Allorhodopirellula heiligendammensis: one gene and its partner. The main gene of each other region encodes a partner of the protein of the gene in region 2 in a complex. Links are inferred from orthologs where the notes say so. Each region holds a gene or a part of one and is shown on either strand. Other genes may lie near its edges. The genes, in order: uvrB and Poly21_RS17520.

Region 1 (10,312 bases), on a different replicon or contig from region 2:
GGCGACGTCGTGGTGTGCAGCTATGGGCTCGCACTGCGGGATCACAAATCGCTCGCAGATGTCGAGTGGGGCACGATGGTGCTCGACGAAGCCCAGGCGATCAAAAATAGCCGCAGCAAGACTTCCAAGGCGATTGCCGATATCCCCGCTGCGTGGACCGTGGCGCTGACGGGTACACCGGTAGAGAATCATCTTGGTGAATTGTGGAGCCTGTTCCATGTCGTTTCACCAGGAGTGTTTGGCGGATGGGAACAGTTCCGTAAGCGGTTTGCCTTGCCGATTGAGAAAAATAACGATGAAGCGGCGCGTCGGGGCTTAGCCGAACGTCTCAAACCGTTCGTGCTGCGGCGTAAAAAGTCAGAGGTGCTCAAGGATCTACCGCCGCGGACGGAAATGAATCTCTACGTGGATCTATCCAAAGAGGAACGAGCTGAGTACGAACGCGTGCGTCTGGAGGCCATCGGCGAGGTTGATCAGTTGCAGGCGACGGTGACCACACAAGATCAACGGTTTCGCATTTTGGCGTTGCTGACGCGTTTACGACAGATCAGCTGCCACCCCAAACTCGTTAATGAGTCCTACACTGGGGAAGCAGCCAAACTCATTCAGTTGCGTGAAACGCTCAGCAATCTCAAGGAGGAGGGGCATCGTGCGTTGATCTTCAGTCAATTCACACAGCACTTGGCATTGATCCGCAGCGAACTCGAGGAATCTGGATTCACGTATGAGTATCTCGATGGGTCGACACCTGCCCAGGCACGCCAGGAACGCGTCGATGCGTTTCAGAACGGTTCCGCTGATGTGTTTTTGATTTCACTCAAAGCAGGCGGCACTGGCTTGAACTTGACGGCGGCGGACTACGTCATCCACATGGACCCGTGGTGGAACCCGGCGGTCGAAGACCAAGCCACCGACCGCGCTCATCGGATCGGTCAGGACAAGCCAGTGATGGTGTACCGGATTATCGCTCGGGGCACGATCGAAGAAGAAATCTTCGCCCTCCATGAGACGAAACGAGATCTGGTCGCCGGCGTGATGGAAGGCACCGCCGCGGCCGCGAAACTCAACAACGACGAGTTGATCGCCATGCTGCGGAAAGGGTAGCCGGCCTTTAGCCTCCCATGATTGTGTCGGAACCTGGGCATGAGCGGCACAAGCATCGTCGTTCATGCCGCGACAGTGGCCGGCGGTGTGGCCTTGGCGGGGCGACCGTCGATGTGAATCAATCGCTTCGGCCCGGGCCGGGCTTATTCTCCTCGCACTCGAATCGTTCGCTTGGCAGGATCGACTGAGTCCACTACCAGACTGCGGTCACCGCTCACTCTTCGAGCGATCTGGTCCACCGGCGCCGACTGGTAGAGCCAAACATCCAGTTGCGATCCCTCCTGGGTCGATTTCCAAAATTTCGGGGGAGCGCCTGCAGTCAGCCGGGGCAGAATCTTCTCGATATCGCTGATTTTGCTCGTGTCGACGATAAAATGAACCACATCGGAACTCGGATACCCGAGGGGGTTGGGAGTCTCGATCACAGGCGTCCTGGAGGACACCTCTGGTGGAGGAGTCGGTCGCCCTTGTCGTCTGGGCGGCGTGCGAAAAACTGGGTCGGTGGGCGGCATCGCTCCGCCCGGATTCACACCGGGATTCTGCACGACTGAAATCAGCAGTATTAAAAACATCAGGCTGCACTGGAGTACATAGCCGCTGGCAAGCGTTCGCGCTAGCCCAATGAGGTACCACAACGCAATCACTGCTGCAATCGATAGCGGAAACAAGAGGAACACTGCTATTCCACCACCCGTGATCCCGCTGAAGTCGAGAGAGGCACCACCATTGGTCCGCCGCATAGCCTTGACGATCGCCAAGATCACGATAATCGCGACGCCGCCAGAGCCGATGGTGGCTGCGGATTGCAGGAACAACTCGCCCGCTTTCCCCAACGCACCAAACGCTCGTCGCATCACGTACATGCGAGGAATGAAAAGCAAGCCAACGACGATTGCCCCCAAAACGATCTCCGCTATCCCCACAATGAAAAGCGGCCACGGCGCGATCACGCTCGCCGCCAAGGTCGCCACAGCGAGCAGAGAAACTGTGATCGCTAGCCAATGTTTCTTCAGGAGAGATCCGATCGGGATGGTGCCTTTGGGGCGAGCTTGAGGGCGAGAGTTCGGTCGGGCAGTTGAGAACGTTGCATGTCCTGCTCCCGCGCCCACCGCTGGAAAGTCAAACGGATGTGGCTGCGCTGTTCTCGATGTCGGCTCTGTTCTGTCTTTCGCTGGTCGAGTACTCGGTTGTCTCCCCGCCGCAGCGCCGGAGGCAGACGCTGAAGGTGCCGGGTTCGTGGACTGTTGAGAGGACGCCTTGGCACGGGTGGCGAAAACTCGACCACATAACGGGCACTTGATCTGCTTCCCCAACAATGATTCATTCAGGGTGAGCGGTTTCGCGCACTGCGGGCACTGGACGCGGATGGTTTGAGGTTGCTCGGTACTCATTGCTCACGTTCGTGTCAAAACCGTGGATTTCCATCACACCGAGCGAAAAAATCGATCGCAATTTGCTGCGCCATCTTCATTCGATCGTCTTAAACTTCAATTGTTTATAACAGATTGATACCGCAGTGGGTCATGGTACTGGGTGCGGATATGATTTTGCAGTGAGGCGTCGATGTGAGGGATGGCGTAGTGACGATCGCTCCCTCCGAGACAATAGAATTTTTTAGCACCGGTGACCAGGAATTCTCTGTGAGAGGTGCTTGTCATCTTTGCTGCATTCCATTCTTGGCGTTGTCTCGCCACATGTGGCTGCAATAAGGAGTTGTCTCGCTGGTGCGACTAACCCCGTTTGGGGCGTGGGATTTTCGCTCGCGAGGGATTGATGCCTTTTTGTTTTTTGCCCGCCCGGCGGCCCTTACCACGGCCTCCTGAACTGTCATTCTTTTCCGGTAATTCGATTTCCGAGAGAGGTTTGCCAATGTGATCGCGAAGTTGACCGACTCGGTCACGAAGCCGCGCGGCCCGTTCAAACTCAAGGTCCTCAGCTGCCGACATCATTTCGCGTTCGAGTGCTTCGACGTACTCCAGCGTGATGTAGGTGATCTCACTCTCCGCTGTCGCCTCCCGCTCAGCGGCGCGATGTTTCGCCGCATCCGATTCGATGCCTGCCCGAACGGATTTAAAGATTGTCTTGGGTACAATGCCATGTTTTTCATTGTACGCCTGCTGGATTGCTCGACGCCGTTCCGTTTCGTCGATCGCCATCTGCATCGAGTCGGTCATCTTGTCGGCGTACAAGAATACCCGCGAGTTGGCATTTCGGGCGGCGCGACCAATCGTTTGAATCAGACTGGTTTCGCTTCGTAGGAACCCTTCTTTGTCGGCGTCGAGAATCGCAACTAAGGAGACCTCGGGAAGATCAAGTCCCTCCCGCAACAGGTTCACACCGACGAGGCAATCGTATTGTCCGGTACGAAGCTCTTGCAACAGATCGACGCGTTCAAATGCATTCAGCTCGCTATGCAGCCACCGACACCGTACTGCTTGCTCTTGGAAGTAATTGGAGAGGTCTTCAGCCAACCGTTTTGTGAGCGCCGTCACGAGCACGCGTTCATTCCGCGCCGCACGCAGCCGCACCTCTTCGAGCAAATGGTTGACCTGGCCGCGTGCCGAGACGACTTCCACGATCGGGTCAAGCAAGCCCGTAGGCCGAATGATCTGTTCAATGACTTCGCCACCGGTTCGTTCGAGTTCATAGTTACTAGGCGTGGCACTGACGAAGCAGATTTGTCCGGTGCGTTCTACCCATTCGTCAAACTTCAGGGGGCGATTGTCCAAGGCACTCGGCAGTCGGAAACCATGTTCGACCAGCGTCGTTTTGCGACTACGATCGCCGGCGTACATCGCACGGACTTGCGGCACAGTGACGTGAGACTCATCGACGAACGTGACCATATCTTTTGGGAAGAATTCGTAGAGCGTGTCCGGGGTCGCGCCGGGTGCCTTACCTGAGAGCGGACGGGAATAATTCTCAATGCCGGGGCAGTGACCAACTTCGGCGAGCATCTCCAAGTCAAACTTTGTGCGCGCGGACAACCGCTGGGCTTCGAGTAGTTTGCCGCGGCTTTGGAAGACTTCGAGTTGCTCGGCGAGTTCTTCCCGCAACGACTTCAAGGCGGCCTGGATGCGATCCTCGGGCATCACGAAGTGTTTAGCAGGATAGATGTAGAGATCGTCGACCGTTCGGATCGTTTCGCCCGAGAGCGGTTTGATCAAAGAAATCCGTTCGATCTCGTCACCCCACATTTCGATGCGAAAGGCGAACTCTTCGTATGTCGGCCAGATCTCAATGGAATCGCCCCGGACGCGAAACTTGCCACGTTCGAATGAAAAGTCGTTGCGATCGTATTGCACGTCGACGAGTTTGAGCAGCAGATGATCGCGCCGCGTCTGTTCGCCACGATGGATGTCAATTACGAGTTCCTTGTAATCTTTGGGCGAGCCGAGCCCGTAGATACTACTGACCGACGCGACGATGACAACGTCGCGGCGGCTGACCAGCGAACTGGTCGTGGCCAGTCGCAAGCGGTCAATCTCTTCGTTGATCGAAGAGTCTTTCTCAATGTACACATCCCGTTGGGGGATGTAGGCCTCAGGCTGATAGTAGTCGTAATAGCTAACGAAGTAGTGAACGGCATTGTTCGGGAAAAACTCTTTGAATTCGCCGTAGAGCTGAGCCGCGAGCGTCTTATTGTGGCTGAGAATCAGGGCGGGGCGGCCGAGATTCGCGATGACGTTAGCCATGGTGTACGTCTTGCCGGTACCCGTCGCCCCAAGGAGGGTTTGAGCAGGTTTGCCAGCCAAAAAACCTGCTGTCAATTTCTCGATCGCGGCAGGTTGGTCGCCCGAGGGTGCGAATGGCTGATAAAGGTCAAACTGGGCGGCAGGAAGGGTAGGTGTGCTCATAGCCACCGAGTTTACCGATTCGGATTGTCTGGCACAGGCCAGATGATCCACCTCCAAAAAGGGCCACCCTATTTTCTGGACAGTTCTCAGCAGGGCACGGGCGCGAGTTTCTTGCATGGAGCCTTTGCGTCGGACAACCCAAATGCCGAGATCGGCCATTTTGAGCACGCTACTCGAGACAAACCTTACAGCCCTCCCCTACCGCGCAGCGGCCAACCTGGAACAGTCTTCGCAGCAGCGTTCTGAGCCGGCGTCAGACCGATGAGAGGCCCAGCGGATTCCCGCGGGCGCACAGCCAACCCTGCCCGCGACGGCATGCTTCGCCTGCAAGGCTCTCCGGTGTGCCTGCCGCACGTTTGAAGATCCGACCGAATTTGCGCACCACATCGCACCAGCCATGCGTGTCCAAGCCAATTCGCTGCAGGATCGGGTTCAGATGGGCTGGAATGCTGCCGATCTTATCAGCACGCAATTGGCGCCCCGTCCAATCAAGCAACTCCAAGTATCTCACCATCGATACCGGCAGGAACCCTTTGCTGCTCGCTCGACGGCCTGACGCTTCGACTACCGGTCCCGTCGCGTCAGATCGTTCATCAATCTCGATTGGACTCATCCACCCACTGCGACGCCGAGCACGACTCCGCTCCCAATCGTGGGTGCTAGGCCGACTCCGCTCGTGCCGCTCGCTCAAATCGTCGATCCGATCCTTCGCTCCGGTGTAGTCGCTGGTCTCCGGAGTCTCCGCCAAAGCCGCGCGAATCGGGTTCAGGTCCACATACGCCGCACACACCAGCAAACTGGATTCATCGAGCAAAATTTGCGCTCGGTATCTACCTTCCCAAAAGTGCCCGCGAACCTCGTCTTCAGCATTGCTCCTCCGCGCAATGTTCTCAGCGGTGCACCGCATCCACCAGCTGATATCGGACAGTCGAGTGCGACGTTCCGACAACACTTCGGGTTGGTTGAGGATCATGTCCAACTCCGGCTTCGTGGGCTCCGCAGGCGAACCGTCCTCGTTTCGCCGCCGGGGGAATAATCGCAGCCAACGCCGGGCCACTTCTTCGTCCGACCAAGCTGCCGCCACATCCGCCCGACTGCGTAGGACCAGATGAATGTGGTTGTGCATCACCGAAAAAGTCAAGCAATCGATCGCAAAGACCGAAGCCAGGAACTCCAGGCGATCACGAATCCAGCCACGCCGATGTTCGTACGAAGTCCCCGTCAGCGGATCGTCACCGCAAAGAAACGCACGTCGCACGCATCTCTGAATGCAATGCACCACCTGCACTTCGGACGGGTCTAAAACTTCACCACGAGCTTGACGAGGCATCGCATCGACTCCACAGGGAGAAACTGCAAGGCCGCAAAACCCTCACGACCGTTTCTATCGTACGCGTTGCCGAGGATTAGTCAAATTGAACTCTGCCTGTCCCTATTTCCCCTAATTTCTCATTCTTAGGAGTTGGCTGCTTGTGCCGCAGCCAGGCGGGCGTCTTCCTGGCGGGCTTCGTCGACACGGTACATCTCTTGCCACGGCAGTTGGATGCCGCCGTCAATGGTAAGCGTGCTGCCGGTGACGTACTGACTGCCGGGGTGGCATAGGAAGACAACGCCGCGGCCGATCTCATCGATTCGTCCCAGACGTCCCCAAGGCAGTTTGGCGGCGCGATCCTGCAGCGTCTCTTCGGTAAAGAATTTGCGTTCGCCGGGAGTGTCGATCCAGCCGGGGTGAATCAGATTAACGCGAATACGATGCTGGGCAAGTTCTACTGCGGCGGTGCGAGCCATTTGGTCATTAGCGGCCTTGGCCATGTTGTAGGCCATCGCTCCGGGCATCGCGATTTTGGCGTGGGGGCTGCTTATGACGACAATATTGCCCCCGGCCCCGGCGTCAACCATTTTTTGGGCGCCTGCGCGGACGAAATGAAACGCACCCCACATGCTGACGTCGATCGTTTTTTGAAATTCGCTGAGGTCCGACTCCAGCATCAAGTGCCGGTCGCTGTAGGCCGCATTGCTGACGACGATATCCAGTCCACCCATTTTTTCGGTTGCTTGGTCGATGAGTTGTTCGACCGATTCGCGGTCGCCCATATTGGCGGCCAGGGTGTGGGCGACGGCACCGTGGGAGCGGCACTCTGCGGCGACTTCGTCGGCTTCGCCCGCATGGGAGTGATAGTTAATCGTGATCTCTGCCCCGGCCTGGGCCAAGGCCACAGCGATACCTCGGCCGATTCCGCGAGAACTGCCTGAAACGACCGCGCGCTGGCCTTGGAGCGGTTTGGAAACGGAATGAGATTCAGCTTGTGCAGCAGCCATGGGGAAAACGCCAGAATCGAAATGGAGGTAAGAAAACGACCGATTCCGACTAGCGTAGCGGGATTTAGATCCGCGTCGAGAAGGTTCCATTGTCAGCGGCTGAAAAAAGAGGGCTCATCCAGGGGGGAGAGCAAGCCGGTTGCCGATGCACGATGCTCGGGCGGGAGCTGGATATGGCTCGATGGCAGATGGGGCGGGTAAATCAACGCCCCACGACGGCATTTCGCTCCGGATTGTGACGTCAGTGATGACAATCTACGGGCGCGGCCGAAAAAAGAGGGAGTGGTTAGACGCGGGCTCGAACCGCGGACACCGGCCTTTTCAGGGCCGTGCTCTACCAACTGAGCTATCTAACCAGAACAATTTGTCGCCCGCATAAGATACAAACAATTTCGTATCTGTCACCGGGTGGCTTTTTTGTTCAACTAAGTAGAAAACTACGCTATCATGTGGGTTCACGTCAATCGGCCCCACCACTCTTTTTTTAAAGCAATTCCAATATGGGCACGGCCGCACCCTCTAATCCGAACTCCGATACCGCCGAAGTCCTCGAAGTCGAGGGGGAAAATGTTGGCGAAAGCGGGAAGTCCCCCAAGTCGCCGGGCACGTCCGGGGCAAGCGCTAAGGCTGAATTGAGCCCCGTTCAAGCCAAGCGGTTGGCCGAGCGTGAATCACTGCGCACAAGTAAATTTGACGCGGTTTCCTCGCTGTTTTTAGCGGTGATCCTATTTCTTGGCGTGTTCGTGTTCATGTTGTTTATCGTGTGGTTAACGATGCGGATGCCGGTCCGCGTCAAACCGATTGAGCCGATCATTGAAAACGCAGCCGGTCGAGCAGATAACGCGGAGGGGTTCGAACGCGATTTCGAGCCGCCTGGAGCGGAGGAAGTCGAAGAATTAACCGAACCCACTTTGCAGGACACGATCGAAGCGGTCACTGACGCGGTCAGCAGCGTGGCGGCGTCGCTCGATACGATGAACACCAACGCCTCGGCGAGCACATCCGGATCAGGCAAAGGCGACAGTCGTCCGCCGGGGCCCGAGGGCGAAGGCGAAGACATCGTGCCGCGTTTTGAGCGTTGGCAGCTCAATTTTTCGGCAAAAAATATCAAGGCCTATTCGCAGCAACTTGATTTTTACAAAATTGAGCTGGGTGCCATCGGTGGCTCGCAAGGCGTTGATTACGCTTCGAATCTCTCTACCCGGCCGCAGTCACGACATAGTGACGACAGCAAGGCGGAGAAGCGGCTGTATTTCATGTGGACGACCAACAGTCCGCTGAAGAGTTACGATATCCAGTTGCTCGGCCAAGCCGGGATCACCACCAATGGCAGGCAAATTATTAAATTCATCCCCGATCAGCTTGAAAATCAGCTGGCGCACACGGAACTGGAGTATGCTGCCGCGAAGGGCCATAAAAGTGTTACCGAAATCGCTAAGACGGTCTTCCAGAGCAAGCCGTCGGGAAGTGGTTTTGCCTTCGAAGTGACAGAGCAACGATATCGCAATAAACGGTAAAAACAACGTAGAACGCGTCGAAACAGCGGTACTGACTCTCGCTAGGCATTGCGAAAGGCGATCTGGAGAGCATCCTTGTCGGTGTCCATGTGCTGGCGAACGTCGCGATTCAGTGCACAATTTCCTGAACTCTCTCCTCTGAACCCTCTCTATTCCAACCCTCATAGGATTTGACCTTGTTACTTTTCGCTGCCGCTGACCTCTACACGATGATTTCCAATTCCACCTACGGTGCGTTGGCGATTGTGGCGTTGTGGGGGCTGTATCAAATTGTCATCGTGTGGACCCGCGTGGCTCAAAAACGGTTCAAAACTGAAGAGCAACAGGACGCGTTCATGGACGATTGCGAGCAGATGCTCAAAGTCGCTGATTTCGAGGGCGTCGAAGAGTACTGCGAAGGCGATGTTCGCGCGATCCCCCAGATGATGCACATGGCGATCGACAACCGCGGCGAGGGGTTCCGACGAGCCCGCCAGATCATGATGGATCGCTTCCAACGCGATGTGATGAGTGATCTCGAGTACCGGCTCAGTTGGGTCAGCACGGTGATTAAGAGTGCCCCGATGATCGGGCTGTTCGGGACGGTGTTTGGGATGATGGGCGCGTTTAAAACACTCGCGACCGCCGAAAGTGTGGAGCCCTCCCTGCTGGCGGGTGATATCCAGGTGGCCCTCGTGACCACAGCCAGCGGTTTGGCGATCGCCATCCCGTTGATGATTCTGGTGGCATCGGTGAATATTCGCATCGCCAAAATGGAAGATCTTGTTGGTTCCGGGCTCACCCGGTTCTTCGAAGCGTTCAAAGCCGGATTGGCCGTCGCTGCGACGCGTCCGGCGCCAGTGGCAGCGGAAGCTGTCGCTGAGGAAGCCACCGACGCGGAAACTATGTAGAAAGTAGGCCAGCATGAGCAACGAGCTAATCGACGATGATGATGATATGGATGCCGTCCCGCCGCGCAAAAAACGCGACGAGGAGGAAATGGATATCACGCCCATGATCGACATCACGTTTCTGCTGCTGATCTTTTTCGTGGTGGCGTCGAAGATGGACCCGTCACAAACCGGCAATATCCCCGAGGCCCAGAATGGCTTGGCGATTTCAGCCAAAGATTCAGCCATCATTTTTATTGAACCCGCAGGCGGCGACGCACCAGCGATTTTGAAAAGACGTGATCAGAGTGAGTTCAGTAAAGACGAAGAGGCCCAGGCGACTGAGATCGTCCAGTACATCACCGATGAGCTGGAGAAATCAATTAGCAAAAACAAAGACCAGGTGATGCTATTGGGCGATGGCCAGGTCAAGGTCTCCGAAGTCACCCGCGTGCAAAAAATCATCGGCGATGAGTTCACCGACATGCAGTTCACGTACATCGCCGTCAAAGAAAAATAAATCCGAGGTAATTTGTCGAATGTCGATCAGTGTCCAATGTCCGTCGTGCGACATGCGCCGCAAAGTCAACGAGAGGTTGGCAGGGCGGACGATCCGTTGCCCGGGTTGCGACCAACCGCTGACGAT
Region 2 (10,338 bases):
TCAGGAACGCCAACGGACAACGCCAAGACGCGGTATTGCCCATCGGTGACGATACTGATTGCACGCTCGATATCCTGCCCGCCTCCACCGGTAACGATCGGCGGTAATCCAATTGCCCAATGTTGGAACTGAATGGGTGCAGCGGGATTGAAGTAACCTGCCGGAATCCTCGCGACCGAGCGCCGGAACGAACGCTCACACCAGCACAGTTCACGTTTCGCACTGAGTCCCTTCCATGGTGCGTCGCCAGCCACATCGTTGGTGATCAAGACAACGATCAACGCATCATCGGCGGTCGTCTCGGCGACCGCCCCCAGCGGCGGTGACCACGAAAAATCATCGGCGGCATAGACCGGCAGCGATGTGAGAATCACCGTTGCTGAGGCGGCGATGCAAACCAGCGTCATGACAAGTCGAGGGCCAAATGAACGCACAGGCTGATCTTCACGAGCGGCTAGAAAAAGTGTGGAAGCACACAATGTCTCCATAAGCTAGATATATCGGATCGCAGGCTCTGAGGCAAGCAAAATTCCCTTGCTTGGGGATAGCGGATTTCTAGGAATCCTCGGGCGGGCCTGGTGGAGCGACCCGTCTACCGACGGATAGCCATGCGCGAACGTTGTGCCAAAGCCGCTACGCTGCCGTTGGGTTTGCTAGAATTGATGCCGTTGACCTAGTTTCTCTCTCGCGTGCAGGCGTTAGGGGTTCCCTCACTCTTGCCGATTTCAGGACTTTCAGACTCTTTTGGAATGACGTCTTGGTTGCATTGGAGAGCGATGTGGCAGGCAGCGAGCAAGATGCCCGAGCCACGAGCCTACCAACACCAACGCCAGAGTTGGCCAGCATCAACGCCAGAGCCGGAACGTCGCTGGGCTCGCGCTCGGCGCAATCGCACCGCCCCCCCTTGCCGGATTTTGCGGATGTTTTTCAAACTCGTTCACTCATGTTTCGTCACCCTGCTGGCAGCAGCCACCGCCGTTGCTCAGCCGACCGCAGGGGAAATTCAGGCGGGTTTGCCGCCATCATTGCAGTTCGCACCCGATAGCGCTTCCTTCTTTTACGCCTTAACGAACAATCGCTTGAAATGGGATGCGGTGGCCGATAATGCCGCCATCGAGCGGTTAATGGCGATGCCTGTCGTTCAGCGGGCGGTCGCCGAGGCTCGTACGCAAATTGCCGCTGATATCGAGCAGGATTTGCAAGAGAACGAGGTGCCATCGTGGCTACTCTCGGCCTATGAGTTTTGGGTTGGAAAGGAGGGGCAATCTTATTTACCCACGCTGGCGAATCTCGCTTCGCGAGAACTGTTTATCTTTGCCGACCAAGACTTTGCTGAGCAGTTGGCGGCCTACAACGCGGAGGTGGTCACCCAGCTCTCGAAACTGCGGCTTGATCCATCGCCAGACGGGGAGGGAGTTGCCACGGAAAATGACGCGCCGGCGCCCGTCTGGAGCGAAAGGTTTATACGTGACCTGAACGTTCCAAGAATCGTCGCGGGTGCAAAATTGTCAGGGGCTCAGGATCAAGCTCGCGTGCGTGAGATGTTGAGCATGTTTGCGACGAAGTTCCGCAACGAGTTGCTGGATCTTTCCGAAGCTGAAAACAGATACATCAGCGACTCGCTGCAACTTCAAGACCTGGGAGAGAATGATCAACGGTGGGTGCTGCATCTGCGCGGCGACGAGTATCCTTGGGACGCCGCCATCCAACGCCACCAAGCCGCCAGTGATCCTGACGAAGCTGCTGAAATACAGCGGCAGTACACCGTTTTTCGTGACCTAGTCGCGGGTAAATCGCTCGTCGTTAGCGTTGGCTTTACCGACGGATATCTATTTGCATCGATCGGGCATGATCCCGATGACGTCGCCCCCACCAAGGCCGACCAGCCGCTGTACCGACGCGGCGTCTTCAAACCGTTGCTGGAGAATCGCAGTAAGACCTTTTCAGCAATTGCCTATCAAAATAGTTTGCTGAAGCAGCAGACGTCGTGGGTCACTCGGCTGTCGGTGTATATCCGTTTGCTTCCGGGGCTCGCCAAGTTGGCATTTGTCGGTACCGAGCTGGAGCCCACGTCCTACCAACCGTTGATGGATGATGTCGAGCAAGACGCTGAGATGTTGCTCGCCGATTTAAACCGGCTCTACAATCCCGCTGGCGACCAACTCGCGTTCTCATTCTTCTTCAATGGGGGTATCGCCGGATATAACTACCATCGGCATACCAATCCAATGAGCGTGTCGGCTCAACCGCTGGTTTCATTGCAACACGTCGGCGAACATCCTGCTCTGTTCAACGCTGTCGCGGACTGGGAGGATGACGGTACGCTGGATAAGTGGCTCAATCGCATTGAGCAGCGGGCCGAGCAAGTCATGGATCTGTACGTGGAGTCATCGGGCGCCTCAGCGTCGGGCCCTGCCCAAGCCATGACGACGGGGCTCGCCGAGCTTTTCCGGGCGACCAAAGATGATCTACTGCCCTCCCTTGGAAACGAGTCCGCATTCGTGCTCGATTTTCAGCACCGCAGCCACCAGTGGCATCCCGCCATGCCGGCCGCTGAGCAAGCCTTGCCGATGCCCGCCGTGGCACTCGTCTATGATCTCGCCAATGCCGAGCAGCATCGGCGTGCGTGGCAGCGTTTCTATGAAACGATCAATCCGCTGCTTGCCCCCTTTGGCCCTTTGATGGGTTTGCCTCCCGGGCAGGGGTTACCCCCAGCGTCGGAGACATCGATACCTGACGGCGTTTTTCTGCGATTGCCCGGTGTTGCTGTCCTGGGCATCGACCCCAGTTTCGCACCGGGATTGGCCATTACCGATCAGTGGGCCATCTACACCCTGTTTCCCTCCCAGGGTGTCGACTTAGCTGAGCCGCATGCACCCCAACTGCCACCGCCGCTGGGCGATGTCGGGCGTCCGCTGATTGCGGCCAGCCACGTCGATGTCCTGCAATTCGCCGACGCGCTGCAGGCGTGGCTGGATTATGCTGTGCCGCTGATTAAACAGTCCGATCGCTATCAAAACCAACCCCCAGAGGATGCGGAGGCCAGCAAGGCCCCCAATATTGATGAGACGATCGATCTGCTCGGAAATGTGATCGAAGTGATGCGACAGATTCCGTCCTACACCCAGGCGACCTATGTGCAAGACAACTCGGTTGTGACGCAATCGGTGATCCAGGTGCCATCTCTTCGGCTGTCACCAGCTAAGTGAGGTCAGCCCGATGACTCCCTGCATTGGATGATTCCCGCATTGATCGCCCACGCGAATTTGAATCCAGTTATGATGAGCCTGTCCCGCCGGACGCGTTGAAATCGTACGCCGAAGCGTCGTCGCTGTGGGCGGCGCCGGTCAGACCAGTCGCTCTCAATCTCCCCCCCCCGTCCCTTCCCACTCATCGGAAACCTTCCATGTTGCGAACGTTGCTTTTCTCCTTCAGCCCTCTGGTCCTTATGAGCGCCGCCGTGCTCAATCTCGCCGACGACCACCGCGTCAGTGCAGCGGAAATCGATCCCGCCCAGGCCGCTTGGTACGCAAAATACAAAGGCCAAGAGAACGCGCCGCAGCCCGATGAGATGATGCTCAACACGGACCCTGAGCCGGATGTGAGCGAAGGTTTCACTCCGTTATTTAATGGCAAAGACTTGACGGGTTGGACGCCGCGCGGTGGCACCTGCACCTTTACCGCCCAGGGTGATCTCGTGATCGGTGAATGTGTTCCAGGTTCCGATAGCACCTACCTGTCGACAGAAAAGTCGGACTACACCGATTTCATTTTCTCTTGCGACATGAAGTGGGAGGTCGACGGGAATTCTGGCGTCATGTTCCACGCCCAAGTCAAAACTGGCGACAAGAAAAACAAGGAAATCGTATTCGGCCCGCAAGCCGAGATGGAAGGCATCTCCGGAGATCGATACTGGAATGGTGGGATCTACGGGCAGAGTTGTGGAGGATACTTTTACCCCCTGTGGCTGACCGATCACAAAGAGGCGCGAGCAGCCCTGGATCGTGCGGGTTGGAATCGACTGACGATCCAGGCCAAGGGAAATAACGTGAAGACATGGGTCAATGGCGTTCCCGTCGCGAATTGGAACGACGACGGCACGTATGCCAAGGGCTTCTTCGGGCTGCAAATCCACAAGGGAACTGCCGGAAAAGTGCTGTGGAAGAACGTCCGTGTGAAAGAGTTGGCAGACTGATTCGGACTTGCCAAGTTGCCGATCACGCGTCGGGTCGGGTATCCTGGGTGGGATGGATGCCATCACAAAAAATCTGACCGCGGCGCAGGCCGAGGCGGTCACTCATATCGACGGACCGCTGCTCATTATCGCTGGCCCGGGCAGCGGGAAAACCCGGGTGGTCACGCACCGGGTTGCCCACATGCTCAGCCAGGGTGTGCGGCCCTGGCAGATCGCGGCGCTCACGTTTACCAACAAAGCCGCTGAGGAAATGCGGACGCGGTTGGATCTGCTCGCCCCCGGCCAACCGGTGTGGATGGGTACGTTCCACCGGTTCTGCGCCCAACAGTTGCGTCGCTACGCGTCCTACGTGGGTCTTGCCGAAAATTACTCGATTTACGACATGTCCGATTCAAAATCGGCCATGAAACGAGCGATCCAGGCTGCTGGGGTCTCGACCAGCCACGCCACGCCGGAACAAATCGCCTCGGCAATATCCAATGCCAAAAATCGATTGATCACCCCCGAGATCATGCAGCAACAATCTGGGCGGGCGAGCGACAGTGTGGCGGCGCGAGTCTATCCGGTTTACCAGCAGCAACTTTTGCTCGCCAACGCGGTCGATTTCGATGACTTGCTCTATCACTTCGCATGCTTGCTGCGCGAGAACCCCGAGGTTCGCAGCGAACTTGACGCGAAGCTGAAGTACATCATGGTCGATGAGTACCAGGACACGAACTTGGCTCAGTACGCGATCGTGCGAGCGATGTCTGTCGATCATCCCAACCTAGCGGTGACGGGGGATCCGGACCAATCGATCTACGGCTGGCGGGGGGCCGACCTGAACAACATTCTGGACTTCGAGAAGGACTATCCGAGCGTCAAAACGGTTCGCCTGGAACAGAATTATCGCAGCACGCCGAATATTCTTGCAGTTGCCGACCAGTTGATCCGGCATAACCGACGCCGCAAAGCCAAAGAACTCTACACGGAGAACGCGGACGGCGACAACGTGATCCTGCGGCAGTATGAGGATGGCTATCAGGAGGCCGATGCGATTGCCGATGAGATCGCTGCTCAGATGATCGCGGGCCAAGCCGAGCCACGTGACTTTGCCATCTTCTGCCGCATGAACGCACTGACTCGTTCGCTCGAACACGCGCTGCGAAACCGCGGGTTGCCCTATCAGATCATCAACGGTGTCGAGTTCTACCAGCGCAAGGAGGTCAAGGACCTGCTGGCATATCTGCATTTGATCAACAATCCCAGCCACGACGTGGCGTTGCAGCGGGTGATCAATACGCCAACGCGGAGCATCGGGGCAACGACGGTTGGACGGCTGCAGGCATTTGCCGACGCCGAGCGGATCCCGATGCTCGAGGCGGCTCGCCGGGCGTCGGAGATCGACACCATGTCCAAACGCGCGCAAACGATGCTGAAGTCGTTCGTCACCCTTTATGATCGTTTGCGTAAGAAAGCGACTGCCTCGCTCGAGGATTTATTGCGGTTTCTCGTGGAAGAAACGAAGTATATCGAGTTTCTCGAGCGTACCGGTGTCGAGAAAGAAGACTCAAATCCAATCGCGAACGTCGACGAACTGGTCTCGGCCGCGGTCGAGTTTGATCGCATGCATCCCGACGACGGATCCCTCGAAGCGTTCTTGGAACAGGTCGCGTTGGTATCCGACACGGACAAGTTCGAAGATTCCGGCAACCGGGTCACCCTGATGACGCTGCATGCAGCCAAGGGACTTGAATTCCCGCGCGTGTTCGTGATCGCAGTCGAAGATGATCTGTTGCCGCATTACCGCAGCAAGCAGGACGACCAACAACTCGAAGAAGAACGCCGGCTACTGTTTGTGGGGATCACCCGGGCACAACAGTGGCTGCAACTCAGCTATGCCAAGCGACGCAGCATGCGAGGTGACATCCGCGTGGTCATTCCGAGCATGTTCTTAAGTGAGCTGCCACGTGCAGACATGAATGTGATCGAATCGCAAACCGATCGAGACTTCTTTGACGATGGAGCGGACGAGTCCTACCCGGATTCTTGGGATCTCGTTCAAGAGCCCTCACCGCCGGAGCAAGCTGAGCAGGAATACAAGGGCGACGACACTTCGGTGATCCCTGAAATTTATCGTGATCCATTCGTTAGTAAACCGAAGCCCAAACGCACTAAGCCTACCATCACCACGGCACTGCAAACGGCGAGTGACCTGTTGTCGTCCGACCGCGTGCCGTTGGGAGCTTACCGCGAGGGCAGCGTTGTGCGTCATCCCGAATACGGCGATGGCACGATCACTGAGGTTACTGGCCGGGGACCCAAGCGAACTGCGAAGATCCGATTTTCCGAGGATCAGAGCGAGCAAACATTTCGGCTCGCTTTCGCAAAGCTGGAGTTGCTCGATACCGGCGGCGACTAGCCTCTTGGCTCAGTCAAACAACACGACGTTGAGTTCGCAAACCGGTAGTGCATCGACAGAATATCGCGTAATCTACTGGCGTTGACCACACTTTGACGCGCACCTATGTGTCTATCGCAGCATCACCCTTCCCATCGGAAAACTCCATGGCAAAAATTGTATACACGATTACCGATGAAGCCCCGGCCCTGGCAACGCATTCGCTGCTGCCGATTTTGCGTGCCTTCACTGCGGCATCGGGGCTGGAATTCGAGGCCTCTGACATTTCATTGGCGGCCCGGGTGTTGGCAAGTTTCCCAGAGCGATTGACCGAAGAACAACGCGTCCCTGACGCGCTCGCTCAGCTTGGCAAGCTCGTCAAAGAGCCCACTGCGAACATCATCAAGCTGCCCAACATCAGCGCGTCGATCCCGCAGCTCACCGCAACGATTAAGGAATTGCAAGCCAAGGGATACGACATTCCCGACTTCCCTTCGGACCCGCAGACGGACGAGGAAAAGGCGATTCGGGCCGCTTACGCGAAGGTCCTCGGCAGCGCCGTCAATCCGGTCTTGCGGGAAGGCAATTCGGATCGCCGTGTGGCCGCTCCAGTCAAGAAATACGCTCAAAAGAACCCGCACTCGATGGGCGATTGGTCAGCGCAATCCAAGACCCGCGTGGCGCACATGCGCGAGGGCGATTTCTATGGCAGCGAAAAGTCCGTCGTGTTGCCGTCGGCCGACACGTTGCGAATTGAGCACGTGGGCGAATCCGGTGACGTGACCGTTCTGAAAGAGGAGATCGCTGTTGAGAAGGACGAGGTCTTCGATGCTGCCGTGCTCAGTCGTAAACAGTTGCGTGCCTATATTGCCGAATCCGCTGCAGCCGCGAAGTCCGAAGGCGTGCTGCTGTCGCTGCACCTCAAAGCGACCATGATGAAAGTCTCCGATCCGATCCTCTTCGGTCACGCCGTCAGTGTGCTGTACGGGGAATTGTTCGAAAAATATGGGGACCTGCTGCGGCGTGCGGGCGCCGATCCGAACCAAGGGCTTGGTCAGGTGCTCGGTGTCATCGGGGCCCTGCCCGCGGATGACCGCGCCCCAATCGAAGCGATGATGGCGCGGATTGAGTCCGAATTGCCCAGTCTCGCGATGGTGAACTCAGATCGTGGTATCACCAATCTGCACGTCCCGAGCGACGTGATCATTGACGCGTCGATGCCAGCTGCGATCCGCGCCGGCGGCAAGATGTGGGATCAGAACGGCGAGCTCCAGGACACCGTCGCCATGATTCCCGACCGCAGTTACGCGAGCGTCTATCAGGCCGTGATCGACGACTGCAAAACCAATGGCACGTTCGATGTGTCGACAATGGGCAGCGTGGCGAATGTCGGTTTGATGGCGAAGAAGGCTGAAGAATACGGATCCCACGACAAGACATTTGAGATCGCCGAACCCGGCGAAGTCCGCGTCGTCAATGCGTCCGGCAAGACCTTGCTGAGTCATCGGGTCGCTCAGGGTGACCTTTGGCGAGCGTGTCAAACCAAGGACGTCGCGATCGTCGATTGGGTGCGATTGGCCGTCGCGCGGGCCCGCGCCACCGGTGCCGCCACCGTGTTTTGGCTCGATGCTCATCGCGCCCACGATCGCAATTTGATCACCAAGGTCGAGACGTACCTGAAACAGCATGATACCAAGGGGCTCGATATTCAGATTTTGGCACCGGTGGAGGCAACCCTACACGCTTGTGCCCGCTGCCGCCAAGGACTCGATTCGATCTCGGTGACCGGCAATGTGCTTCGGGATTACCTCACCGATCTATTCCCAATTCTAGAGCTCGGCACCAGCGCGAAGATGCTCTCGATCGTTCCGCTGCTCGCTGGCGGCGGGATGTTCGAAACCGGTGCCGGCGGCTCGGCGCCCAAGCACGTGCAACAGTTCGAAGCCGAGAATCACTTGCGTTGGGACTCGCTCGGCGAGTTTCTGGCCATCGCGGTGTCGCTCGAAGATCTCGCTCAGAAAAGCGGCGACTGTGAGTTCGCCGTGTTGGCACAGACGCTCGATACGGCGACCGATCGCTTTTTGGAAGAGGACAAATCGCCGTCTCGGAAGGTGCATGAACTCGACAACCGCGGCAGCCATTTCTACCTCGCTTTGTACTGGGCCGAAGCGCTCGCCGCCCAAGACGAGAACGCCGTACTGAAAGAGCGTTTTACTCCGATTGCTCGCCAGATGGCGGAAAACGAATCGAAGATTGTCAGCGAATTGAACGAAGCGCAGGGCGTTGCGATCGACGTCGGTGGTTATTATTTCCCCGATTCCGCGGCGGCAACGCAAGCGATGCGGCCGAGTGCCACGCTCAACAGCATCATTGATGGGCTTGCTTCGTAGTAGCCCGACGGTCGTTGACGAGGCTGGTGATTTACCAACTCGACATGCCTGTGTGGAAAACGGATGGCGCTCCTCGCCAGCGAATCGAGTTCGTATTCGGGAATTCGATTCGCAAACGCGAGGAGATCAATAGGCCGGAGGTGCCGAGCTGGCTGATAGAGAAGTGTTCCCGGATAACCCTGTTAGGCAAATCGACCGTGCAGGAACCAGCGTTTCTCCATGTCCGCTTCGGCTGGCGTGCCATCGCCGAGGTGGTAATAGATCCACAATCGGGAACCGTTTTCGAGTTCGATGCGGAAGTAATCTCGGCGGATCAGTGGTCCGCTCCACCAGCGGGTTTCAATCCGTTCGGGGCCCCAGTGCTGGCGCACGGGCTCGACTCGACCTCGGATGCGAAAGCGATCGGGGAATCCACTGCCGGGCCCAGAATCACCATCGCCGATCGGTGTGATGGGTTGGGGATCGGGCAGCAGTTCAATCGGACGTCGACCCAGATCGGTTGTCTTCGGCCCCTGGCCGAAACCGCGTTGGACGGATGGGGGTGGAGCGTCGATTTGTTCCGCGGCGGCTGCGGATCGCTGACGAGCGGTTGGGCCACGTCCGCTTCGCTTGACAGCTCTATTGATGCGGTGTGCTGTCATGGGGAACTCGATGATGGCGTTTTCTGGCAAGGCATCGTTGCTGGCGCGAACACCGCGGACGGCATCTTCGCCGAGCCTGCCTGAAAGAGCGTCGATTAATCGAGCTGCTTCGGTTTGTCCGGTCCAGTCGTCATGCGAGGATGCGGCGAAATCAGGACCAAAGATCGATGGCTGACGACTCGATAAAGCGGCGTGCTGAGTCACGCCTACCGTGATTCGAATCACCAGGGACTCCAATCGATGGCCCTGCAAAGCGCCTAACATCAACGTGGTCAGGTGCGATTGGTCGAGCGTGGGCGCAAACAATCCGGTCTCGAATACCAAGGTAGGATGCTGCGTCAATTCGAGTTGGCACCTCATTCGTAAAACACCCCGGTGCAACGGATGGAGTGACGTGGTGGCTTGCCCGATCAAACGTGAGATTCGATCGGCGATCAAGTCGGTCGCATCGGTGGGGTATTCAAGTTCGAGCGTAGCAGAGTGTTCGCACTGCGGAGCAATCGCGATCAGGGGTTCATCAACCTCACCGAGAGCCTCGGCAATCCGGCCACACAGCGCGGGACCGAGACGGGTGGCCAGTCCGGCGCGGGGCAGTCGCATCAGATTGCCGATCGTCCCGATGCCGAGTCGATCGAGGGTGGCAACAATCTCGCCCTGCAGGCGTAACGCTCGGCAGGGCAGGGTCTCCAGTGCTGTTTCCGTCCTGCCGGGAGGGGCGATGAAAAATTGGTG

What was found.
Region 1: the proteins of Poly21_RS17520 (region 2) and uvrB are in contact, whole or in part, in a crystal structure (PDB 7EGT), measured with the Thermus thermophilus proteins. The link is inferred for Allorhodopirellula heiligendammensis from one-to-one orthologs. Residues at the interface, in WP_096412145.1 of Thermus thermophilus: His654, Arg656, Phe657, Gln666, Asp668, Glu669, Lys680, Arg681, Leu682, Ser683, Lys685, Tyr686, Ala687; in WP_096411307.1 of Thermus thermophilus: Glu23, Leu25, Arg26, Asp27, Gly28, Glu29, Arg30, Phe31, Arg55, Glu326, Asp327, Phe328, Glu379, Ser382, Gln383, His398, Gly400, Arg401.

What each region holds. Positions count from the first base shown.
Region 1 is NZ_SJPU01000003.1:775,105-785,416, forward strand. What follows is about bases 2,399-5,366. They hold uvrB (excinuclease ABC subunit UvrB), read right to left. Parts: upstream 4,962-5,366; coding sequence 2,835-4,961; downstream 2,399-2,834. Other genes in these bases: Poly21_RS22775 (hypothetical protein), read right to left, coding at 2,399-2,495; Poly21_RS22785 (transposase), read right to left, coding at 5,215-5,366. In the rest of the region: Poly21_RS22770 (DEAD/DEAH box helicase), read left to right, coding at 1-1,104; more of Poly21_RS22775, read right to left, coding at 1,248-2,398; more of Poly21_RS22785, read right to left, coding at 5,367-6,291; Poly21_RS22790 (SDR family NAD(P)-dependent oxidoreductase), read right to left, coding at 6,417-7,280; Poly21_RS22800 (hypothetical protein), read left to right, coding at 7,781-8,797; Poly21_RS22805 (MotA/TolQ/ExbB proton channel family protein), read left to right, coding at 9,007-9,687; Poly21_RS22810 (ExbD/TolR family protein), read left to right, coding at 9,701-10,186; Poly21_RS22815 (biopolymer transporter ExbD), read left to right, coding at 10,206-10,312. UniProt on the Escherichia coli protein: The UvrABC repair system catalyzes the recognition and processing of DNA lesions. A damage recognition complex composed of 2 UvrA and 2 UvrB subunits scans DNA for abnormalities.
Region 2 is NZ_SJPU01000002.1:1,932,807-1,943,144, forward strand. What follows is about bases 3,928-6,921. They hold Poly21_RS17520 (ATP-dependent helicase), read left to right. Parts: upstream 3,928-4,247; coding sequence 4,248-6,596; downstream 6,597-6,921. Other genes in these bases: Poly21_RS17515 (3-keto-disaccharide hydrolase), read left to right, coding at 3,928-4,195; Poly21_RS17525 (NADP-dependent isocitrate dehydrogenase), read left to right, coding at 6,743-6,921. Also shown: Poly21_RS17505 (hypothetical protein), read right to left, coding at 1-407; Poly21_RS17510 (hypothetical protein), read left to right, coding at 921-3,209; more of Poly21_RS17515, read left to right, coding at 3,449-3,927; more of Poly21_RS17525, read left to right, coding at 6,922-8,965; Poly21_RS17530 (DNA polymerase Y family protein), read right to left, coding at 9,148-10,338. UniProt on the Escherichia coli protein: A helicase with DNA-dependent ATPase activity. Unwinds DNA duplexes with 3'-5' polarity. Translocates on single-stranded DNA with 3'-5' polarity. Initiates unwinding more efficiently from a nicked substrate than double-stranded DNA.